Linked DNA regions of Kitasatospora fiedleri. The protein of the gene in region 2 binds, or shares a complex with, the protein of the main gene of each other region. Links are inferred from orthologs where the notes say so. Each region holds a gene or a part of one and is shown on either strand. Other genes may lie near its edges.

Region 1 (3,284 bases), 1.4 Mb from region 2 along the record:
GCACCGGCGCGCCCGACGGCCGCAAGTGCTTCGAGGCCACCGTGATGGACTGGTCCGACGACGTCGCGTACTCCACCCACGACGTGGAGGACGGCCTGCAGGCCGGCCACATCGACCCGGCCGCGCTGCGCTCCCCGGAGGAGCGCGCCGAGCTGTTCAAGACCGCTGAGCGGTTCGTCCCCGGAGCCGGCCCGGAGGAGTTCGGCGAGGCGCTCGACCGCCTGCAGGCCGAGGACTGGTGGCCGGCCGACTACGACGGCACCGCCCGGGCCCGGGCCGGCCTGAAGGACCTCACCAGCCAGCTGATCGGCCGCTTCTGCCTGGCCGCCGAGCAGGCCACCCGCGCCCGCTACGGCCCCGGCCCGCTCACCCGGTACGCCGCCGAGCTGGTCGTCCCGTACGGCGTCCGGCTGGAGTGCGCGGTGCTCAAGGCGGTCGCCGTCCGGTACGTGATGCAGCGCGCCGAGCAGGCCCAACTCCGCTCCCGCCAGCGGGTGGTGATCGCCGAGCTGGCCGACGCCCTGATGGTCGACGCCCCGCACCGACTGGACCCGGTGTTCGCCGCCCAGTACGCGGAGGCCGAGGACGACCGGGCCGCGCTGCGCAGCGTGATCGACCAGATCGCCACCCTCACCGACGCCTCCGCGCTCGCCCTGCACGCGAAGCTGGTCGCCCGGCAGTCCTGAGCCGCCCGCAAGCCCTCAGCCGACCGAGAGCCCCGCGCCGACCGGAGTCCCTGCCCGGCCCCGACCGGAGGCCCGGGACCGGCCGGCGGCCCCGGGACGGGAGCCCCGGAGTGTCAGTCCCGCTCCCGTAGACTTCCCGGGTGGCCGGTCGGATCAGGGACGAGGATGTGCAGGCGGTGCGCGCCGCCCTGCCGATCGACGCCGTGGTCGGCGACTACGTGCAGCTGGCGGCCGGTGGCGGCGCGCAGCTGAAGGGCGTCTGCCCGTTCCACGACGAGAAGTCGGCGTCCTTCTACGTGCACCCGGGCAAGGGCGTCTTCCACTGCTTCGGCTGCGGCGAGTCCGGCGACACGATCACCTTCCTGATGAAGATCGAGCACTGCTCGTTCGCGGAGGCGGTCGAGCGGATGGCCGCCCAGGCGGGCGTCACCCTGCGCTACGAGGAGGGCGGCTACAGCCCGCGCCACCAGCAGGGCGAGCGGACCAGGCTGGTCGAGGCGCACAAGGTGGCCGCCGCCTGGTTCCAGGAGCAACTGGCCACGCCCGAGGCGGAGATCGGCCGTCGCTTCCTGGCCGAGCGGGGCTTCGACGAGGCCGCCGCCAAGCACTTCGGGGTGGGCTACGCCCCGGTCGGCTGGGAGCACCTGGTGCGCTTCCTGCGCGGTCGCGGCTTCACCGACAAGGAGATCTCGGTCGGCGGCCTGGCCTCGCAGGGCCAGCGCGGCGGCCTGATTGACCGCTTCCGGGGCCGCCTGGTCTGGCCGATCCGGGACAGCTCGGGCGACGTCGTCGGCTTCGGCGCGCGCCGGCTGCGCGAGGACGACAACGGCCCGAAGTACCTGAACACCCCCGAGACGCCGCTCTACAAGAAGTCGAACGTCCTGTACGGCATCGACCTGGCCCGCAAGGAGATCGCCAAGTCCGGCCGGGCGGTGGTGGTCGAGGGCTACACCGACGTGATGGCCTGCCACCTGGCGGGCGTCACCACGGCGGTGGCCACCTGCGGCACCGCCTTCGGCGAGGACCACATCAAGATCATCCGTCGGCTGCTGATGGACACCACCTCCACCGCGGGCTACCGCGGCGAGACGGTCTTCACCTTCGACGGCGACGCGGCCGGTCAGAAGGCCGCCCTGCGCGCCTTCGAGGACGACCAGAAGTTCGCCGCCCGCACCTCCATCGCCATCACCCCGGGCGGCATGGACCCGTGCGAACTGCGCCTGGCCCAGGGCGACGAGGCGGTCCGCGCCCTGGTGGACAACCCCGTCCCACTGTTCGAGTTCGCGCTCCGCTCCGCCGTCGCCCGGCACCGGGTGGACACCGCGGAGGGCCGGGCCGCCGCCCTGGAGGAGGCCGCCGGGATCATCGTCAAGATCAAGGACCGCTCGATCCAGCACGAGTACGCCGTCCAACTGGCCGGCATGGTCGGCATCCTGGACGAGCGCTTCGTGGTCAACCGGATCGCCCAGCTGGCCCGCTGGCAGCGCGAGAACCAGCAGAGCGGCCCGCAGCGCACGCTGCGCCGCCCCGACGCCGCCCCGCAGCCTGTCCGCCCGGAGCGGCCGGTCTTCCGGCTCAACCCGCGCGACCCGGCCCAGTTCGTCGAACGCGAACTGCTCAAGCTCGCCCTCCAGCACCCCGACCTGGTCAGCCCGGCCTTCGACCAGTACGGCGAGGACGAGTTCCCCACCCCGCCCTATCGGGCCGTCCGCCGCGCGATCGGCCAGGTCGGCGGCACCGCGTACGGCGCGAGCCTGCCCGACTTCACCGCCGCCGTCCGCGAGGCCAGTCCGGACGACCAGGTGCGCGGCCTGGTCACCGAACTGACCGTCGAGCCGATCCGCTCCCGCCGCAAGGCCGACCAGCTGTACGCGGGGGAGTTCCTGGTCAAGCTGCGGCTGCAGGCCGTGGACCGCCGGATCGACGAGGTCCGCGCCCACCTGCGCCGGCTCGGCGACCGGGCCACCGCCGAGGAGCAGCACCCGGTGCAGAGCGAGCTGTGGGCCCTGCAGCAGTACAGCCAGCAGCTCCGTTCCCGCGGCGCCGCCGCGCTCTGACCCGGCGTCGACTCGCGGCACCCGCAGGTCCGACGGGTGCCGTTCGGCCACCTCGCGGCCGCTCGCAGGTGCCCGGGCCCGCCGCGCTGGGTATCCCCTCGGGTGTGGCGCGGCAACCCCCATGCCGCGCGCGGCCCCTGGAGGGATGCCCGTGGAGCTTTCCGTTGCCCGCCCGGCCCAGACCGCCCCAGCCCGGGACGCCGCGATCCCGCCCCAGCCCGGCCCGCCCGGCCCCGAGCTCACCATCGTGCCCGCCCCCGACCCGGACACCGGCTCCACCGACGAGGAACCCACCCCGACCGCTGACGGCCTCCTCCCCGAGGAGCCCGCCGCCGGTGAGCCCGCCCTCGAGGAGCCCGCCGTCGAGGAACTCGCCGACGAGCCGCCGGAACCCGCGCTGGACGAGGGCACCGGCCCGGCCGCCGACCTGCTGCGCCAGTACCTGCGCGAGATCGGCCGGATCAGGCTGCTCACCGCCGTCGAGGAGGTGGAGCTGGCCCGCGCCATCGAGGCCGGCCTGTTCGCGGAGGAGGCGCTGAAC
Region 2 (3,187 bases):
CCTTGGCGCGCGGAGCGCCGGTGCCGTCCCGGGTGTCCAGCAGACGCGTCGGGCCGTACGCGGTGTACGAGTTGCCCGCGGTCGCGAGGCTGAGGTTGCCGCTGGCGGTGTTGCCGGAGCCGTCGGTCAGCGTGACGCTGATGGCGTAGGCGCCCAGCTTGTCGTAGACGTGCGTCTGGGTGACCGTGGTGGCCGAGTAGACCGCCACCGAGCTGCTCTTGCCGTCGCCCCAGTTGATGGTGGCGGTGAGCGGCCAGCTGTCGCTGGTGGCGGAGATGTCCAGGTCGATGCCGTGGGCGGACGACTGCACGGCGTGCAGCGCGGCGCCCAGCGAGTTGTTCGCGGCGGTCAGCGGACCGGCCTGCGACTGCGCGCCACGCGCCTGCGGCGCGGCGGACTTGCTGCCCGAGACCGACCCGTCGAAGGTCTGGAAGTCGGGCTTGGGCGCCTGAGGCGCGGCGTGCACGCCGGCGGCCTTGGCGGAACGAGCGGGAGAGTCCGAGTCGGCAGCAACGGCCTGGCCCGGAACGAACGCGAGACCGGCGGCAACAGCAGCGGCACCCGCGAGAAAACGGCGATAAGACACCGACACCCCGAAGAAGAAGAAAAGTGAAGATCCGATGAGAGGCTCGCTCAGCGTACAGATCCCACCCTGTTCGAACAATCTCCTTTTTCCCGTTCCCGCACGGGCTTTGGCGGTATGCGGACAAAAAATTCGACGGCCTGTCAGGTCACATCGCGAGTCATGTCGACAAAGCGGGAATAGTGCCCCTGGAAAGCGACGGTAATGGTCGCAGTTGGGCCGTTTCGGTGCTTTGCCACGATCAGGTCGGCTTCACCGGCCCGCGGCGACTCCTTCTCGTACGCGTCCTCGCGGTGCAGCAGGATCACCATGTCGGCGTCCTGCTCGATCGAGCCGGACTCGCGCAGGTCGGAGACCATCGGCTTCTTGTCGGTGCGCTGCTCGGGGCCGCGGTTCAGCTGGGAGAGCGCGATCACCGGAAGCTCCAGCTCCTTCGCCAGCAGCTTCAGGTTCCGGGACATGTCCGAGACCTCCTGCTGCCGGCTCTCCGCCCGTCGCGACCCGCCGGACTGCATCAGCTGCAGGTAGTCGATCACCACCAGCCGCAGGTCGTTGCGCTGCTTGAGCCGCCGGCACTTGGCCCGGATCTCCATCATCGACAGGTTCGGCGAGTCGTCGATGTACAGCGGCGCCGCACTCACCTCGGGCATCCGCCGGGCCACCCGCGTCCAGTCGTCGTCCGTCATGTTCCCCGACCGCATGTGGTGCAGCGCCACCCGTGCCTCCGCCGACAGCAGGCGCATGGCGATCTCGTTGCGGCCCATTTCGAGCGAGAAGATCACGCTCGGCAGGTTGTTGTGGATCGAACAGGCCCGCGCGAAGTCCAGCGCGAGCGTGGACTTGCCCATGGCCGGGCGGGCCGCGATGACGATCATCTGGCCGGGGTGGAGGCCGTTGGTGAGCTGGTCGAAGTCGGCGAAGCCGGTGGGGACGCCGGACATCTGGCCGGAGCGGGAGCCGATGGCCTCGATCTCGTCGAGGGCGCCTTCCATGATGTCGGCGAGGGGGGCGTAGTCCTCGTTGGTGCGCTGTTCGGTGACGGCGTAGATCTCGGCCTGGGCGGCGTTGACGATGTCGTCGACGTCGCCCTCGGCGGCGTAGCCCATGCCGGCGATGCGGGTGCCGGCCTCGACCAGGCGGCGCAGGACGGCGCGTTCGTGGACGATCTCGGCGTAGTACTCGGCGTTGGCCGCGGTGGGGACGGAGTTGACCAGGGTGTGCAGGTAGGAGGGGCCGCCGACGCGGGTGAGCTCGCCGCGCTTGGTGAGTTCGCCGGCCACGGTGATCGGGTCGGCGGGCTCGCCGCGGGCGTAGAGGTCGAGGATCGCGCCGTGGATGAGTTCGTGGGCGGGGCGGTAGTAGTCGGCGGGCTTGAGCACCTCGACGACGTCCGCGATGGCGTCCTTGGAGAGGAGCATGCCGCCGAGCACGGACTGTTCGGCCGCCAGGTCCTGCGGGGGGACGCGTTCGAAGCCCTCGCCGCCGAAGCCGCCCTCGCGGTCGCCGTCCCGGTCGCGGCGCTCGCCCTTGGCCGGGAAGCGGTCGCCGCCCTTGCCGCCGTCCCGCCGCTGGGACCCTCCGCCGGAGCCCCCGGAGCCGCCCGAGCCGCCGGAGCCCTCGCGGCCGGCCGGGGCGCCGGAGCGGCGGGAGACCGGGAGGCGGTCGCCCGGGACGTCGGGGAAGGCGTCCAGCGGGAAGGCGTCGTCGGACGGCTGCCAGTCGTCCTCCGGCGGCGGGGCGTCGTGGTCTTCGTACTGGGGGCCGGTCACGCGTGTTCCCCGATCAGCGAGCGGTGCGAGTTGGTGCGGGCCTGTCCGGTGGGGCGCGTTCCTTCCTACGCCACCGAGCCGACAGTTCCGGCCGTGTGCGGGCGGTGTCGCGCGGCCACCGGGGTCTGGTCCGGAGCCACGGTACGGGGGGTCGGGCGGTTGTTCAAAGGCGGTTATCCACAGGGGGTGTGGATAACTGTCCGCAGGCTGTGGGTAACTCCGCCAAAGCTGTGCACAACCCTGTGGACACCACTGTGGATAACCACACGATCACCCTGGCGGGACATCGCTGACCTGCGGTGACTCTCCGCACAGCCTGTGCATGAGAAATTCTTCACACAGCCGGGGTCCGAGCCGGGGGCCTGTTCGAGAGACCGTTCGAGCCGGGGTCCGTCCACAGGGAAAGTAAGTGTCACAGGACACCTACAACCATTACCTGTGGATGAGTAGGCTGAGCCCATGCCCGTCCGACCGCCCACCGCCCGTCCACCCGCCGCCGACCGTCGCCGCCACGACCGGGAGATCCTCGCCCTGGCCGTCCCGGCCTTCGGCGCCCTGGTCGCCGAACCGCTGTTCCTGATGGCCGACTCGGCGATCGTCGGCCACCTCGGCACCGCCCAGCTGGCCGGCCTGGGCGTCGCCTCGGCCGCGCTCACCACCGTCGTCGGCGTGTTCGCCTTCCTCGCGTACGCCACCACCGCCGCGGTGGCCCGCCGGATCGGGGCGGGCGACCGGCGGGCCGCCGTCCAGCAGGGCATCGACGGGATCTGGCTGGCGCTGGTCCTCTCGGCCGGCCTGGTGGTGCTCATCCTGCTGCTCGCCCCGCAGGCCGCCC

The links.
Region 1: the proteins of dnaB (region 2) and dnaG are in contact, whole or in part, in a crystal structure (PDB 2R6A), measured with the Geobacillus stearothermophilus proteins. The link is inferred for Kitasatospora fiedleri from one-to-one orthologs. Residues at the interface, in WP_033016901.1 of Geobacillus stearothermophilus: Ser13, Glu15, Ala16, Gln18, Glu91, Leu92, Asp94, Ala95, Val96, Pro97, Thr98, Ala99, Ala100, Asn101, Tyr104, Tyr105, Ile108; in WP_049624496.1 of Geobacillus stearothermophilus: Lys456, Leu457, Leu458, Pro459, Ala460, Asn463, Ala464, Leu467, Leu535, Leu536, Ile537, Ala538, Gln544, Glu545, Asp548, Tyr549, His552.

The regions. Positions count from the first base shown.
Region 1 is NZ_OX419519.1:2,472,251-2,475,534, reverse strand. Bases 312-3,284 are described here. They hold dnaG (DNA primase), read left to right. Parts: upstream 312-826; coding sequence 827-2,743; downstream 2,744-3,284. Other genes in these bases: QMQ26_RS11585 (RNA polymerase sigma factor), read left to right, coding at 2,889-3,284; QMQ26_RS11595 (deoxyguanosinetriphosphate triphosphohydrolase), read left to right, coding at 312-686. In the rest of the region: more of QMQ26_RS11595, read left to right, coding at 1-311. UniProt on the Escherichia coli protein: RNA polymerase that catalyzes the synthesis of short RNA molecules used as primers for DNA polymerase during DNA replication.
Region 2 is NZ_OX419519.1:3,878,495-3,881,681, forward strand. The notes cover bases 1-2,876. They hold dnaB (replicative DNA helicase), read right to left. Parts: upstream 2,275-2,876; coding sequence 727-2,274; downstream 1-726. Other genes in these bases: QMQ26_RS17985 (hypothetical protein), read right to left, coding at 1-466; QMQ26_RS17995 (MATE family efflux transporter), read left to right, coding at 2,812-2,876. In the rest of the region: more of QMQ26_RS17995, read left to right, coding at 2,877-3,187. UniProt on the Escherichia coli protein: The main replicative DNA helicase, it participates in initiation and elongation during chromosome replication. Travels ahead of the DNA replisome, separating dsDNA into templates for DNA synthesis.